DNA from 2 places in the Azonexus sp. MM2026_4 genome. Region 2 is predicted to be linked to the other one. Evidence: riboswitches for the same ligand, from Rfam matches in the RefSeq annotation. Region 2 holds a riboswitch; the other holds the start of a gene.
What was found. Region 2 has a riboswitch for glycine ahead of gcvT (glycine cleavage system aminomethyltransferase GcvT). Riboswitches for the same ligand answer to the same signal wherever they lie in the genome.
Positions count from the first base shown of each region.

Region 1 (8,084 bases), 390 kb from region 2:
GAAGACGATGCCGGTCGCCGTGCCCGGCCGCTGGCGGCCGGTGACGATGCCGGCAACGCGGACCAGCGCGCGGTCGCCGCGTTGCGCCAGTTCGCTGGCGCTGAGGAAGCGCCGCGCTGCGAGATGTTCGCGCAGCAGCGTCAGCGGGTGCGGGCGCAGGCTGTGGCCGAGCTGCTGGTAATCGGCGACCAGGTTGTCGGCCAGCGTCGGCGCCGCCAGTTCGACCGCAGCTTCCGGCGCCGGCAGGCCGGCGAAGAGGTCGCCCTGGATCGCCCGCTGGCCGCTGTCGGCAACCGCCCAGGCGGCCTGCCGGCGATGACCGGCGAGGCCGCGCAAGGCATCGGCGGCAGCGAGCTGATCCAGATCGCGCTTGCCCAGGGCGCAGCGCGCCGCGAGGTCGGCAACATCGGCAAACGCCGCCCGCCGCCGCGCGTCGGCGATGCGCACGGCCGCCTCCCGGCTCAGTCCCTTGATCTCGCGCAGGCCAAGGCGCACCGCGCCGCCCTCGTCGATCCGGCTGTCCCAGTCGCTGGCCGTGACATCGGCCGGCAGCACGCTGACGCCGTGGCGGCGGGCATCCTGGATCAACATCGACGGCGAATAGAAACCCATCGGCTGGCTGTTGAGCAAGCCGCAGAGGAAGGCCGCCGGGTGGTGGCGCTTGACCCAGGCCGAGGCATAGACCAGCAGCGCGAAGCTGGCGGCGTGCGATTCGGGGAAGCCGTATTCGCCGAAGCCCTGGATCTGGGCGACGATGCGCTCGATGAAGGCGGCCGGCACGCCGTTGCGCGCCATGCCGGCGCGCAGCTTGTCCTGGTAGCGGGCTAGATTGCCCTTGCGCCGCCAGGCGGCCATCGCCCGCCGCAGCTCGTCGGCCTCGCCGGGCGTGAAGCCGGCGGCGACGATGGCCAGTTGCATCACCTGTTCCTGGAAGATCGGCACGCCGCAGGTGCGCGCCAGCACCGCGTCGATCGCCGGCGTGATGCGCTCGATATCCTCCCTGCCCTGGCGCCGCTTCAGGTAAGGATGGACCATGTCGCCCTGGATCGGCCCGGGGCGCACCAGCGAAACCTCGATCACCAGGTCGTAATAGTTGCGCGGCTTCAGGCGCGGCAGCATGCTCATCTGCGCCCGCGATTCGACCTGGAAGACGCCCATGCTGTCGGCGCGGCACAGCATGTCGTAGGTCGCCTTGTCGCCTTCGGGGATTTCGTTCAAAGCCAGCGGCCCGATCATCGCCAGCATCCGGCGCAGCGCCGACAGCATGCCGAGCGCCAGCACGTTGACCTTCATCAGGCCGACCGCGTCGAGGTCGTCCTTGTCCCACTGGATCACCGTGCGCGTTTCCATCGCCGTGTTCTCGACCGGCACCAGCCGCGCCAGCGGCCCGCGCGACATGACGAAGCCGCCGACGTGCTGGGTCAGGTGGCGGGGAAAGCCGCGCAGCTGCTCGGCCAGCCACAGCCATTTCTCGACGCGCGGCGAAGCCGGGTCCAGCCCCTGCTCGGCGAAGCGTTCCGGCATCTGTTCGCGTTTGTCCCACCAGGCGAGCGAAGCGGTCAGCGCGTCGATGCGGGCGATGTCGAAGCCGAGCGCGCGGCCGGCGTCGCGCAGCGCGCCCTTGGTCCGGTAGGTGATGACGGCGGCGGCCAGCGCCGTGCGCTCGCGGCCGTACTTGCCGTAGATGTAGGCGATGACCTCGGCGCGCCGCTCGTGCTCGAAATCGACGTCGATATCGGGCGGCTCGCCGCGCTCTTTCGAGACGAAGCGCTCGAACAGCATCGCCGAACGCGCCGGGTCGACCTCGGTGACGCCGAGCGCGAAACAGACCGTCGAATTCGCCGCCGAACCGCGCCCCTGGCAGAGGATGCCAGCGCCGCGGGCGAAACAGACGATGTCGTAGACGGTCAGGAAATAGGCTTCGTAACTCAGCTCGGCGATCAGCCGCAGTTCGTGCTCAATGCGCTCGCGCACCGCCGCCGGCACGCCCGCCGGGTAGCGTCGGCGCAGTCCGGCCTCGGTCTCGTGGCGCAGCCAGGAGATTGGCGTGTGGCCAGCGGGGACGATTTCCTCCGGATATTCGTAGCGCAACTCGTCGAGCGAGAACGTGCACAAGGCCGCGATACGCAGCGTCTCGGCCAGCAGTTCGGGCGGATAGAGCCGCGCCAGCCGCAGACGCGAACGCAGGTGGCGCTCGCCGTTCGGGAACAGCGCGTGGCCGGCCTCGAACACCGAGGTCTTCAGGCGCAGCGCGGTCAGCACGTCCTGCACCGGCCGCCGCGCCCGCACGTGCATGTGCACGTCGCCCGCCGCCACCAGCGGCAGGCCGCAGGCGGCAGCGAGCGCCTGCAGTTCCGCGAGCCTGGCCGCGTCGTCCGGCCCGGCGTGCAGTTCGACGGCGATCCAGCAACGTCCGGGAAAGCGTTCGGCCAACCAGCGCCCGTCGGCGACCGAAGGCGTCGCCTCGGGCACCCACAGCACCAGGCAATCAGGCAGCGCGCCATTCGGTGAGATGGCGTTCAGGTCGTGGCGCTGCAAGGTATAGGCGCCCTTCTCCGCCCGCCGCCGGGCGAGCGTGATCAGCGCCGAGAGGTTGCCGTAACCCTCCCGGTTCTGCGCCAGAAAGACCAGTTTCAGGCCGTCGACCGTGCTCATCTCGCTGCCGATGATGAGACGCGTCGCCCCGCCTTGGGCCCGGAACGCCTGATGCACGCGCACCACGCCGGCCAGCGAGCACTCGTCGGTCAGCGCCAGCGCCGCGTAGCCCTGCGCCACCGCCTGCGCCGCCAGCTCCTCCGGATGCGAAGCACCACGCAGGAAGCTGAAGTTGGACAGGCAGTGCAGCTCGGCGTAGTCGGGGAGCGCGGACGGGACGGTCAATGCGGGCCTCTGGCAAACAACTGTATTTTCATACAGTCATTTTAGCCCACCCCGCGTTTCAGTCCCAGCGCGGCTGGTAGGAAAAGGTCGGCAGCTTCCAGGCGAAGCGCAGCGCCAGCATGCGGAAGGCGAAACCGGCGCCGAAACAGATCAGCGTGATCAGGTCGCTGTCCCAGCCGAGCCCGCGCAGCACCAGGAAGAGCACGCAGACGAACAGCGAAACGCTGGCGTAAAGCTCGCGGCAGAAGACCACCGGCACCTGGTTGCACAGCACGTCGCGCAGCACGCCGCCGGAAATCCCGGTCAGCATGCCGGCCATGATCACGACCACTACCGGGTAATCGAGCTGTAGCGCGACGCTGCAGCCGATCAGCGAGAAAGCGACCAGGCCGAGCGCGTCGAGCATCAGGAAGAGGCGCTTCATGTGGTGCATGAAGCGGGCGATCAGCGTCGTCGCCAGCCCCGCCAGGATGACCAGGTAGACATACTCGGGATGCTGGGTCCAGCCGATCGGGTAATGGCCGAGCACGACGTCGCGGATCGTGCCGCCGCCCAGCGCGGTGACGAAGGCGATGACGGCAACGCCGAAGAAATCCATGTCGCGACGGCCGGCGGCGAGCGCGCCGGACATCGCCTCGGCGGCGATGGCGACCAGGTAGACAACCAGCAAGAGGTCGAACTGCTTGCTGGCGAGCGGTTGAAAAACGAGGGCGAGACTGTCGAACATCGGGAGGATTCCGTCAAAAAGCGGAAACTCCCAACGGGTGTTTCCGCGACGCCTCTCCCCCTGTCCTTTTACCTGAGAGTTTCGGCCCGCAAGAGCCTGCCCCTTCGGTGAGTCGGCGGGCGCGGCGCGCTCGCGACTTCTCTCCAGCCGGCGAATCATGTCTGCAGTTCGGCATGCCTGAGCGATTATGGGAGTTTGCGCCTTCGGCGGAGCCTGGCGAACCAGCGCTCTCTCTCCTGCAGAGGGGCCGGATTATCGGCAGCGCTGGGGATGCCTGTCAATCAGCGCGCGGTCGTCTGGGATTTGAAACGGCTGAATTTGCTTGAGGCCGACTTCCGCCTCCGGCTACAAGCTCTCTCCAAAAAGAGCCAGCGGGTGGCTCGCGAGGTATGCTGTCGAATTATTCGCAGCAGCTTTGGCGGCATCAGGGACTGGCATGGCCTGATGTGCGATCAGGCCATTTTCTTGAAAGAGCAAGTCGATGAGTTATGTGCTTCAAGTTTGGGAAACACCAGCAAACCTTCCGGTGCCTGCCACTCTCGAAGCAGCCTCGCGGCAGCTCGATCAATTGCAGCAGCGAACGGCGCAGCACAAGAAATTTCGTCTTCTGGCACTGCGGCTGACGCTACGCTACCCCTGCATCTGCTCGCCCCGGGCCGAAGAGATACCGGAATCCGAATGGGCCTGGAGCGACGGGCCACTCGACGGCAAGACCGACGCCGCGGTCTTTGCACTGGGGGTCAATCCGGAAATGCTGGATGCCGTCTTGCCGTTTGTGGTCGGACAGGCACGCCTGTTCGGACTCAATGTCATGGACGCGCAGGAAGGTGTCGTCTATCTGGCCAATGGTCAGCGTCTGACGGTGGCTACGCCGCCGACTTCGCGGGCGGAAAAAAATTACGATGACGTGCCAAAGCGTGCCGCCCTGGAAAAAATCGTCTTCGAGCGCCTGACCCCTTTTCTCGCCGAACATGGCTTCAAGGCAAGAAAAAGCGATCGCAGTTTCAAAGCCGTTTTTCCCAACGGATGGCATGTGCTGTACATCGGCAGCACCGACATGTGGCCTCTCAATGTGCCCTTCTGCCTGAATGTCGAAAGTCGCTTTCACGAGGTCACCAACCTTGTTTCCTCGATTGCCTGGCCAGACAAGCCTCCTGATCAAGTGAAGCTGTCTTTTACGACCTCTGCAGGCCAACCCAAATGGATGGACGAGATCGGTCCCTTCCAGGGAACCGACAAGGGTTATGTCGTGCGCAGTTACTCAGAAATCGACGGGGTGATCGAACACCTTCTCGGGAAGTTACAGACCCGCTTGCTACCAATCTTGGAACAATACAAAACGATCAGCGGCCTGGATCAAATCCTCAATCCGGACCCGGTTACTGACTCGGTTTTTTTCACCAGTTTCAGTAGCGGTTCAGATCACATTGTGACCGCCTATCTGGCGAAAAACCCTCGGCTGGAAGCCTTGTGCGAGGAGTTCTTCGCCCAGATCGCTCATTTGCCAAAAGACCTGAATCGCGTTGTACCAACGCTGAAGTGCATCGACTATGTGAGAAGTCGGGCCAACATTTAGGGGGGCGGTTTCAAATCCCAAGTGCAACACTTCATAACCGGAGGAGTTGCATGACGAGAACGTATCAACAATTGAGTGCGGAAGAACGCGGCGTGGTAATGGCGATGAAGGAGCAGGCCAGTAGTGCGCGGGCGATAGCCAAGGTGCTTGGCAGATCGCCCAGCACCATCACGAGAGAACTTCGCCGCAACGGCTACCAGAGCGAAGAGGAGCAATGCGTCATGGGACGCCCCCGAGTGGCTGGCGGCTACGATGCAAACCGCGCCGGCAAGCGAGCCCGGCGGGTGCGACGTGCGGCCTGGCCGGTGCGCAAGCTCCACCGCCAAGGCGCCTTGTGGGCCGAGGTCAGGGCGTTGCTGGAACGCAAGCTCTCGCCCGAGCAGATTGCTGCCAAACTCAAGCAACGCCACCCTGAGCAGCCCCAATTGCAAGCCTCCCACGAAACCATCTACACCGCGATCTATGCCATGCCCAAGGGCGATCTTCGCCGCGAACTGGTCGTCCTGCTGCGCCAGGGGCGAGGCGCACGCAAGCCTCGCACGCGAGGCAAAGATCGGCGGGGATCGCTGCAGGACATGCTGAGCATCCACGTACGCCCGCCCGAGGCCAGCGACCGCTTGCTGCCTGGCCACTGGGAGGGCGACCTGATCAAGGGCAAGGCCAACGCTTCGGCTGTCGGCACCCTGGTGTGCCGCAAGTCGCTGTTTGCCATGCTGGTCAAGCTCGACGGCAGTACGGCGATCGATGCGCTCAACGGATTCACGCAGGCCTTCAGCGGGCTGCCGCCTGAGATCCGACAGACCCTCACCTATGACCAAGGCAAGGAGATGGCGCTGCACAAGAAGCTGGCCGAGAACACCGGCCTGAAAATTTACTTTTGTGATCCTCACAGCCCGTGGCAACGTGGCATCAATGAGCACACCAATGGTTTGCTGCGCCAATATTTGCCGAAGGGCACTGACCTGAGTGTCCACTCCCAGCGCGAACTCGATCACATGGCCTGGGAACTCAATATGCGGCCGAGAAAAACCCTGGGGTGGCGCTCTCCCGCCGAGGTGTTCTTCGATAACATCTTCATGGACAAAGCAGGGCTGATTCCAAATGTTGCACTCGGTCTTTGAAACCGCCGGGCGTTTCCACACAACCTCGGTCGCTACCGGTCTTTTGCGGATCTCAAGCCTCAAGCGCCCCCGAGCCGTCCACTCCCGGCGATCAGCCTACTCCCGCCGCCTTCGCCCGCGCCGCGTGCGCCTTGCGGTAGCTGTCGAGCAGGCGTTGGTGACGGTCGAGGCCTTCCAGCTGCATGCTGGTCGGCGTTAGACCGTGGAAGCGGATGCTGCCATCGACTGAGCCGAGCACGGCGTCCATGCGCTCGTTGCCGAACATGCGGCGGAAGTTGGGCTCGTAGTCTTCCAGTTCCAGTTCGTCGTCAAGCAGCACTTCCAGCACCACATTGACCGCCTGGTAGAACAGGCCGCGCTCGGCGGTGTTTTCGTTGTACTGCAGGTAGGCCTCGACCTGTTCCTTGGCCGCTTCGAAATCCTGCAGCGCGAGGTTGATCAGCAGCTTGAGTTCGAGGATGGTCAGCTGGCCCCAGTCCGTGTTCTCGTCGAATTCGACGCCGATCAGCGTGATGATGTCGGTGTAGTCGTCGAGCTCGCTCTCTTCCAGGCGCTCCAGCAGGGCTTCCAGGCCGGCGTCGTCGAGGCGGTGCAGGTTGAGGATGTCTTCACGGAAGGCCAGCGCCTTGTTGGTGTTGTCCCAGATCAGGTCGTCGACCGGGTAGATTTCCGAGTAACCGGGCACCAGGATGCGGCAGGCCTTAGTGTGGAAACTGCCGCCCAACTGGTCGTAGACGGCGACGTAAACCTCCTTGCCCATTTCGGCGAGGATGCCGAACAGCGTGGCGGCTTCATCGGCGTTGGAATTCTCGCCCTGGCCCGAGAAGTCCCATTCGACGAAATCGTAATCCGCCTTCGCGCTGAAGAAGCGCCACGACACGACGCCGCTCGAATCGATGAAATGCTCGACGAAGTTGTTCGGCTCGGTGACGGCGTTGCTCTCGAAGGTCGGCCGCGGCAGGTCGTTCAGGCCTTCAAAGCTGCGCCCCTGCAGCAGTTCGGTGAGGCTGCGTTCGAGCGCGACTTGCAGGCTCGGATGCGCGCCGAAGGAGGCGAAGACGCCGCCGGTGCGCGGGTTCATCAGGGTCACGCACATCACCGGGAACTGGCCGCCGAGCGAGGCGTCCTTGACCAGCACCGGGAAACCCTGCTTCTCCAGTTCCTCGATGCCGGCGACGATGCCCGGATATTTGGCCAGCACTTCGGCCGGCACGTCGGGTAGCGCGATTTCGCCTTCGAGGATTTCGCGTTTGACGGCCCGCTCGAAGATTTCCGACAGACACTGCACCTGCGCTTCGGCCAGCGTGTTGCCGGCGCTCATGCCGTTGCTGAGAAACAGGTTGTCGATCAGGTTGGTCGGGAAAAACACCGTCTCGCCGTCCGACTGGCGCACGTAGGGCAGCGCGCAGACGCCGCGTTCGGTATTGCCGGAGTTGGTGTCGAACAGGTGCGAGGCGCGCAGCTCGCCGTCCGGGTTGTAGATTTCCAGCGTGTAGTCGTCGAGCAGGCCCTTGGGCAGCGCATCCTTCTTGCCCGGCTTGAACCAGCGCTCGTTCGGGTAATGCACGAAGGGCGCGTTGGCGAATTCTTCGCCCCAGTACTGGTCGTTGTAGAAATGGTTGCAGCTCAGGCGCTCGATGTATTCGCCCAGGGCGGACGCCAGCGCGCTTTCCTTGCTGGCGCCCTTACCGTTGGTGAAGCACATCGGCGAATGCGCGTCGCGGATGTGCAGCGACCAGACGTTGGGCACCAGGTTGCGCCAGGAGGCGATCTCGATCTT
Region 1 is NZ_CM148380.1:878,987-887,070, forward strand. Features, by position in the region: gene AC0KWY_RS04100 (error-prone DNA polymerase) at 1-2,880, opposite strand, end outside; gene AC0KWY_RS04105 (trimeric intracellular cation channel family protein) at 2,939-3,607, opposite strand; glycine riboswitch at 3,762-3,856, opposite strand; gene AC0KWY_RS04110 (hypothetical protein) at 4,089-5,183, shown strand; gene AC0KWY_RS04115 (IS30 family transposase) at 5,234-6,304, shown strand; gene AC0KWY_RS04120 (OsmC domain/YcaO domain-containing protein) at 6,396-8,084, opposite strand, start outside.
Region 1: it holds a riboswitch for glycine, as region 2 does, so the genes downstream of both, AC0KWY_RS04105 (trimeric intracellular cation channel family protein) here and gcvT (glycine cleavage system aminomethyltransferase GcvT) in region 2, are expected to answer to the same signal.

Region 2 (8,084 bases):
CCGGGAAGGACACCGTCGGGGCGTGGAAGCCGTAGTCCATCAGGCGCTTGGCGATGTCGATCTCGGCGATGCCGGTGGCGGCCTTGATCGGGCGGATGTCGAGGATGCACTCGTGTGCCACGCGGCCGTTCTTGCCAACGTAGAGCACCGGGTAGTGGTCCTTGAGCTGGCTGGCGACGTAGTTGGCGTTGAGGATGGCGAACTGGGTCGCCTTCTTGACGCCTGCGCCGCCGAGCATAGCCAGGTACATCCAGGAAATCGGCAGGATCGAGGCGGAGCCGAAAGGCGCCGCGGAAACCGCGCCCTGGCCGCCGTGCGGGCCGTCGATCGGGGCCACCACGTGGTTGGCCATGAACGGGGCGAGGTGGGCCTTGAGGCCGATCGGGCCCATGCCCGGTCCGCCGCCGCCGTGCGGGATGGCGAAGGTCTTGTGCAGGTTCATGTGGCTGACGTCGGCGCCGATGCAGCCGGGCGAAGTCAGGCCGACCTGAGCGTTGAGGTTGGCGCCGTCCATGTACACCTGGCCGCCGTTGGCGTGCACGATGGCGCAGATGTCCTTGATCGCTTCCTCGAAGACGCCGTGCGTGGACGGGTAGGTGATCATCAGGCAGGCGAGGTCGTCCTGGTGTTCCTCTGCCTTGGCCTGCAGGTCGGCGACATCGACGTTGCCGTTGTCGTCGCAATCGACGACAACAACCTGCATGCCGGCCATCTGGGCGGTGGCCGGGTTGGTGCCGTGCGCCGATTTCGGGATCAGACAGACCTTGCGATGCGCTTCGCCGCGGCTGGCGTGGTAACGGGCGATCGCCACCAGGCCGGCGTATTCGCCCTGGGCGCCGGAGTTCGGCTGCATGCAGATGGCGTCGAAGCCGGTGACGGTCTTCAGCCAGTCGGTGAGGCCGCCGATCATCTCGTGGTAGCCGGCAACCTGCTCGCGCGGGGCGTACGGGTGAATGCCGCCGAATTCCGGCCAGGTGACCGGGATCATCTCGCTGGTCGCGTTCAGCTTCATCGTGCAGGAGCCGAGCGAGATCATCGAGTGGTCGAGCGCCAGATCCTTGTTCTGCAGCGACTTCAGGTAGCGCAGCATCTCGTGCTCGGTGTGGTGCGTGTTGAACACCGGATGCGACAGAATCGCATCGCCGCGCAGCAGCGCCGCCGGCATGGCGGGCGTGGCGGCTGCGACCTGGGCGTCGAGGGTCGCCATGTCGAGCGTGACCTGGGTGATCAGTTTGAACAGTTCGGCGACGTCACCGCGCGTCGTCGTCTCGTCGAAGGAGAGGCCGAGGACGCCAACCGAGACGCGACGCAGGTTGTAGCCGGCACCCAGTGCGGCGTGATAAACGCTTTCGGCGCGGGCGCCGAGGTCGACATGGACGGTGTCGAAGAACTGCCCGGTGAGCAGCTTGATGCCGGTCCGCTTCAGGCCTTCGGCGAAGATCGCGGTCAGCCGGTGGATGCGTGCTGCGATCGTTTTCAGGCCCTGCGGGCCGTGATAAACGGCGTACATGCCGGCCATGTTGGCGAGCAGCACCTGCGAGGTGCAGATGTTGGAGTTGGCCTTTTCGCGGCGGATGTGCTGTTCGCGCGTCTGCAGCGTCATGCGGTAGGCGGTGTTGCCGCGGGCATCCTTGGAGACGCCGATGATGCGGCCGGGCATCGAGCGGACGAAGGCTTCGCGGGTGGCGAAGAAGGCGGCGTGCGGGCCGCCGAAACCCATCGGGATGCCGAAACGCTGGCTCGAACCGAGCGCGATGTCGGCGCCCATGGCGCCCGGCGGCTTGAGCAGCACCAGCGCCATCAGGTCGCAGGCGACGGCGACGGTGGCGCCGCGGGCCTTGAGGCTGGCGATCAGGGCGCTGCGGTCGCGCACTTCGCCGTTGTCGTCGGGATACTGGAGCAGGGCGCCGAAGAATTCGCCGTCCGCCGCTTCGGCGGCAGCGACGACGACCTCGAAACCGAAATAGCCGGCGCGTGTGCGGACGACGTCAATGGTCTGCGGGAAGCAGGCGGCGTCGACCAGGAAGCGGTTCGACTTCGATTTGGAGACGCGGCGCGCCATCGTCATCGCTTCGGCGGCGGCGGTCGCTTCGTCGAGCAGCGAGGCGTTGGCGATCTCCAGGCCGGTCAGGTCGATCACCATCTGCTGGAAGTTCATCAGCGCTTCCAGGCGGCCCTGGGCGATTTCCGCCTGGTAGGGCGTGTAGGCGGTGTACCAGCCGGGGTTTTCCATGACGTTACGCAGGATCACCTTGGGCGTCAGCGTGTCGTAGTAGCCCATGCCGAGGCAGGACTTGGCGATGGTGTTCTTGCCGGCGATCGCCTTCAGGTCGGCGAGCGCCTCGTGTTCGCGGCGCGGCGCCGGCAAGGGCAGATCGGCCGGCAGACGGATCGCCGCCGGCACCGTCTGGGCGATCAGCTGGTCGAGGCTGGCGGCGCCGATGGCGGCCAGCATTTCGTCAGTCTCGGCAGCGCAGGGGCCGATGTGACGGTCGATGAACTCGTCGTGCTGTTCAAGCACAGAGAGCGTTTGGTTGAGCGGCATGGGCGGTCCTTCTCAGGCGGCGTCGGCGACGGCCTGGTAGGCGGCGGCGTCGAGCAGCGCGTCGACGTCGGCCAGGTTGTCCGGCGTCATCTTGAACAGCCAGGCGGTGTAGGCGTCCTGGTTCACCGATTCCGGCGCGTCGGCAGCGGCCTGGTTGACTTCGGTGACGGTGCCGGCGAGCGGCGCATAGACGTCAGCGGCGGCCTTGACCGATTCGACGACGGCGATTTCCTGTTCCTTGGCGAAATGGGCGCCGACTTCCGGCAGTTCGACGAAGACCAGGTCGCCCAGCGCTTCCTGCGCATGGTCGGTGATGCCGACGGTGACGGAGCCGTCTTCGTTCTTCAGGACCCATTCGTGGGAGGCGGCATACTTGAGGTTGGACGGGACGTTGGACATGGTTTTCTCCTGAATGGGGGTTATTGAACTGTCTTGCCGTTGCGGGCAAAAACGGGTTTGGTGACCTTGGCCTTGAGCAGTTTGCCGCGGATGTCGACCTCGACTTCGTCGCCGACGGTAACGCCGAGCGGCAGCCGTGCAAGGGCGATGGACTGCTGCAGCGTTGGTGAGAAACTGCCTGAGGTAATCTCACCATCGCCTTGTTTGGTAATGACTTTCTGGTGGCCGCGCAGTACGCCCTTGTCGAGCAAAACCAAGCCGAGAAACTGCTTCTGCTGACCGTTGGTGGCCAGTGCGGCACGGCCGACGAAGTCGCGTTCGTCCTTCATGGCGACGGTCCACGCCAGGCCGGCGTCGAGCGGCGAGACGCTCTCGTCCATGTCCTGGCCGTAGAGGTTCATGCCGGCTTCCAGGCGCAGCGTGTCGCGGGCGCCGAGACCGCAGGGGGCGACGCCCGCATCCTTGAGGGCGGTCCAGATGGTTTCGGCTTCGTCGGCCGGCAGCATGATCTCGTAACCGTCTTCGCCGGTGTAACCGGTGCTGGCGATGAAGTACTGGTCGACCTCGGCGGCGAAGAAGGGCTTCAGGCCTTCGGTTGCGGCCTTGGCCTGGGGCAGCACCTGCCAGACCTTGGTGCGGGCGTTCGGGCCCTGCACGGCGATGATGCCGAGCGCGTTGTCGCCGTCGCGGCGCGGCGTGATGCTCACGTCCAGCTGCCATTCGGCCGCCTTGGCCTGCATCCAGGCGAGGTCCTTGTCGGCGGTGCCGGCATTGACGACGATGCGGAAACGCGTGTCGGTCAGGAAATAGATGATCAGGTCGTCGATGACGCCGCCGGCATCGTTCAACATGGCAGCGTAGAGCGCCTTGCCGGAAACCGTCAGCTTGGCGACGTCGTTGGCGACCAGGCGGGAGAGGAAAGGGCGGCAATCGGCGCCGACCAGATCGACCGGGCACATGTGCGAGACGTCGAACATGCCGCAGTCGTTGCGCACGGCGTGGTGTTCCTCGATCTGCGAACCGTAGTTGACCGGCATGTCCCAGCCGCCGAAATCGACCATCCGGGCGCCAAGCGCGCGGTGGGCGGCGTTGAGTACTGTTTTCTTCAGCATATCAATCCTTTGCTGGCTTTTGTTAAAGCCGTTTCTGGAAACGGAAAAGGGGTGAAACGAAAGAACGAATCTTGCGTTTCACCCCTCTGTCCTCGATACCTGAGAGATTTGCCCCATCGGTGGATGGCAGCCGGGTAGGCCGTCATCGCTCTCCAGAGTTTCAGTGGCCTGCCACTGGTTCCGCGGTCCTTTTGCCTGAGCGTTTTCGGGTGAAATTGCGCCTTCGGCGGCAGCCTGTGCTGCGCTCTCCCGTGGAACGGTTGGCACTATAGCCGGACATCGATGTCCAAGCAACTTGTTGCGCCGCACCAGGGACGGCGGCCGACTCCCGCCTTCGTGATAAACTCCCGGTTTGCTTTTTTGCCGATTTCCGTGACCCCAGCCAATTTCGATTTCCATTGCCATTCCTCGGTTTCCGACGGCCTGTTGCCGCCAGCGGAGGTCGCCCGCCGGGCGGCGGCGAACGGTGTCGATTGCTGGGCGCTGACCGATCACGACGACATCGGCGGCCTGGCCGAGGCCGCCGAAGCGGCGGCGGCGGCCGGCATGGGCTTCGTCAATGGTGTGGAAATTTCGATCGAATGGCGGGAAAAGCCGATCCATATCGTCGGCTTGGCCTTCGACCCTGTCCACCCGGATCTCGTCGGCGGCCTCGAAGGCCTGCGCAGCGGCCGTGTCGAACGCGCCCGACGGATGGGCGAGGCACTGGCGGCAATCGGCATCCCCGGCGTCTATGAAGGCGCGCTCGGTTATGTGACCAATCCGGACCTGATCTCGCGCGCCCATTTTGCCCGTTACCTGGTGTCGATCGGCATTGCCCGCGACATTGCCGGGGTCTTCCTGCATTACCTGACGCCGGGCAAGCCGGGCTACGTCGATCACCGCTGGGCGACGCTGGTCGATGCGGTGAGCTGGATTCGTGCCGCCGGCGGCGTCGCCGTGGTGGCGCATCCCGGGCGTTACAAGATGTCGGGTGGCGACATGCGCAAGTTTCTCGACGAGTTCAAGGATCTCGGCGGTCAGGCGATCGAGGTCTCGAGCGGCAGCCATTCACCCGACCATGTTCTGCATTTCGCGCGTCTGGCGCGGCACTATGCCTTTCACGCCTCGCGCGGCTCGGATTTTCATGGCCCGGAAGAAAGTCATGTCGAGCTCGGCCGGGCTTTTCAACTGCCGCCGGACCTCAAGCCGGTGTGGCGTCTTTTCGACTGAACCATGGCCCGCGTCGTCAATATCCATCCTGATTCCCCGCAACCGCGCCTGCTCGTCCAGGCCGCGGAATTCATCCGCAATGGTGCGATCGTCGCCGTGCCGACCGATTCTTCGTACGCGCTGGCTTGCCATCTCGGCGACAAGGAGGCGATGGATCGCATCCGCCTGATCCGGCAGATGGACGATCGTCATCACCTGACCTTGATGGTGCGCGATCTTTCCGAGATCGCCACCTACGCTCGCGTCGATAACGCGCAGTACCGTCTGCTCAAGGCGACCACGCCCGGTTGTTACGTGTTCATTCTCGAAGGCAGCAAGGAGTTGCCGCGTCGCGTGTTGCATCCGAAGCGCAAGACGATCGGCCTGCGGGTGCCGGCCCACCCGGTGACGCTGGCGCTGCTCGAGGAATTGAACGAGCCCCTGCTGACGACCACCTTGCAGTTGCCCGGCGACGACGCGCCGCTGACCGAAGGTTGGGAAATCCAGGATCGGCTCGACGAGCAGATCGAACTGATCCTCGACAGCGGCCCTTGCGGCATCGAGCCGACCAGCGTCGTCAACCTGACCGGTGCTTTTCCCGAGCTGATCCGTGCCGGGCGCGGGCCGCTGGCGCCCTTTGGGCTGGAGTGAACATGCTCGACATCAATGCGCTGATCCAGACCATCGCCATCGCTGCCTTGCCGGTGGTCTTCGCGATCACCCTGCATGAAGCGGCGCACGGTTACGCGGCCCGCCATTTCGGCGACCCGACCGCCTGGCAGCTCGGTCGCATCAGCCTCAATCCGCTGCGTCACATCGACCCGGTCGGCACCGTGCTGATTCCGCTGGCGATCCTGCTGTTCTCGGCGGGGAACTTCATGTTCGGCTACGCCAAGCCGGTGCCGGTCGATTTCACCCGCCTGCGCCAGCCGAAGAAGGACATGCTCTGGGTCGCCGCTGCCGGGCCGGCCGCCAACCTGGTGATGGCCTGCTTCTGGGCGCTGATGTTCAAGCTGTCGTGGCAGGTGCCGGATTTCTTTGCGGTGCCGCTGGCGCGCATGGCCGAGGTCGGCATCATCATCAACTGCGTGTTGATGGTCCTCAACCTGCTGCCGCTGCCGCCGCTCGACGGCGGGCGGATCGCCGTCAGCCTGCTGCCGCACCGGCTGGCCTGGCAGTTCTCGCGCATCGAGCCGTGGGGTTTCCCGATTTTGCTGCTCCTGTTGTTCACCGGTATCCTCGGCGACATCATGAATCCTCTGGTGCTCTTCACGGCGCACGCCATCGAATTCCTTTTCGGTCTTTACTAAACGACAACCGCTATGTACGCAGAACGTGTCCTTTCCGGCATGCGTCCCACCGGGGCGCTGCATCTCGGCCATTACCACGGCGTCCTCAAGAACTGGGTCCGCCTGCAGCACGAATATCCCTGTCTTTTCTTCGTCGCCGACTGGCACGCGCTGACCACCAACTACGACAACCCGCAGAGCATCGAGAAGGCGACCTGGGACATGGTCATCGACTGGCTGGCGGCTGGCGTCGATCCCAATCAGGCGACGCTGTTCATCCAGTCGCGGGTGCCCGAGCACGCCGAACTGCATCTGCTGATGTCGATGATGACGCCGCTCGGCTGGCTCGAGCGGGTGCCGACCTACAAGGACCAGCAGGAAAAGCTGGCCGGCAAGGACCTGACGACCTACGGTTTCCTCGGCTATCCGCTGCTGATGAGCGCCGACATCCTGATCTACCGCGCCGACAAGGTGCCGGTCGGCGAGGACCAGATTCCGCACGTCGAATTCACCCGCGAACTGGCGCGCCGCTTCAACCACATGTACGGCCGCGAACCGGGTTTCGAGGACAAGGCGCGCGACGCGGTCAAGAAGCTGGGCGGCAAGAAGGCCCGCCTCTACGAGGAATTGCGCACGCGCTTCCAGCAGGAAGGCGACAAGGAAGCGCTCGAGCAGGGCAAGGCGATGCTCAACGAAATCCAGCACCTGTCGGCGATCGACCGCGAACGCCTGTTCGGTTTCCTGGAAGGCACCGGCAAGATGATCCTGGTTGAGCCGGGCTACCTGCTGACCGAAGAATCGAAGATGCCGGGGCTCGACGGGCAGAAGATGTCGAAGTCGTACAACAACACGATCACCATGCGTGAGTCCGAGGAATCGGTGGCCAAGAAGGTCAAGTCGATGCCGACCGATACCCAGCGCGTGCGTCGCACCGATCCCGGCGATCCGGCACGCTGCCCGGTCTGGCAACTGCACCAGGTGTATACCGACGCGGCGACGCGCGAGACGCTGGCGCAAGGCTGCCGTACCGCCGGCATCGGCTGCATCGACTGCAAGCAGCCGGTGATCGAAGGCATCCTGCGCGAGCAGGCGCCGATGCGCGAGCGCGCCCAGCAGTATCTCGACGACCCGGTGCTGGTCAAGAACATCATCGCCGACGGTTGCGAGAAGGCGCGCGAACTGGCGCGCGAGACGATGCGCGACGTGCGCGAGGCGATGGGGCTGGAATATCACTGATGGGCGGCGCGTCGTTCCGCATCCGCTGGCTGGCGGTCAACGCATGAATCTTGCGGTCGATCTGCCGCAGGCGACGTTGTTCGAACCGGTCGCCCGCATCTACGGCGAGCCGCTCGAGACCTTGCCGCTCGACCTCTACATCCCGCCGGATGCGCTCGAGATCATGCTCGACGCCTTCGAGGGGCCGCTCGATCTGCTGCTCTACCTGATCCGCAAGGCCAACGTCGATATCCTCGACATTCCGATGGCGCCGTTGACCCGGCAGTATCTCGATTACGTCGAGGCGATGCGCGCCAGCAACCTCGAACTTGC
Region 2 is NZ_CM148380.1:488,337-496,420, forward strand. Features, by position in the region: gene gcvP (aminomethyl-transferring glycine dehydrogenase) at 1-2,545, opposite strand, end outside; gene gcvH (glycine cleavage system protein GcvH) at 2,558-2,944, opposite strand; gene gcvT (glycine cleavage system aminomethyltransferase GcvT) at 2,965-4,056, opposite strand; glycine riboswitch at 4,133-4,222, opposite strand; glycine riboswitch at 4,230-4,318, opposite strand; gene AC0KWY_RS02145 (3',5'-nucleoside bisphosphate phosphatase) at 4,429-5,268, shown strand; gene AC0KWY_RS02150 (L-threonylcarbamoyladenylate synthase) at 5,272-5,898, shown strand; gene AC0KWY_RS02155 (site-2 protease family protein) at 5,910-6,557, shown strand; gene AC0KWY_RS02160 (tryptophan--tRNA ligase) at 6,570-7,772, shown strand; gene AC0KWY_RS02165 (segregation and condensation protein A) at 7,816-8,084, shown strand, end outside.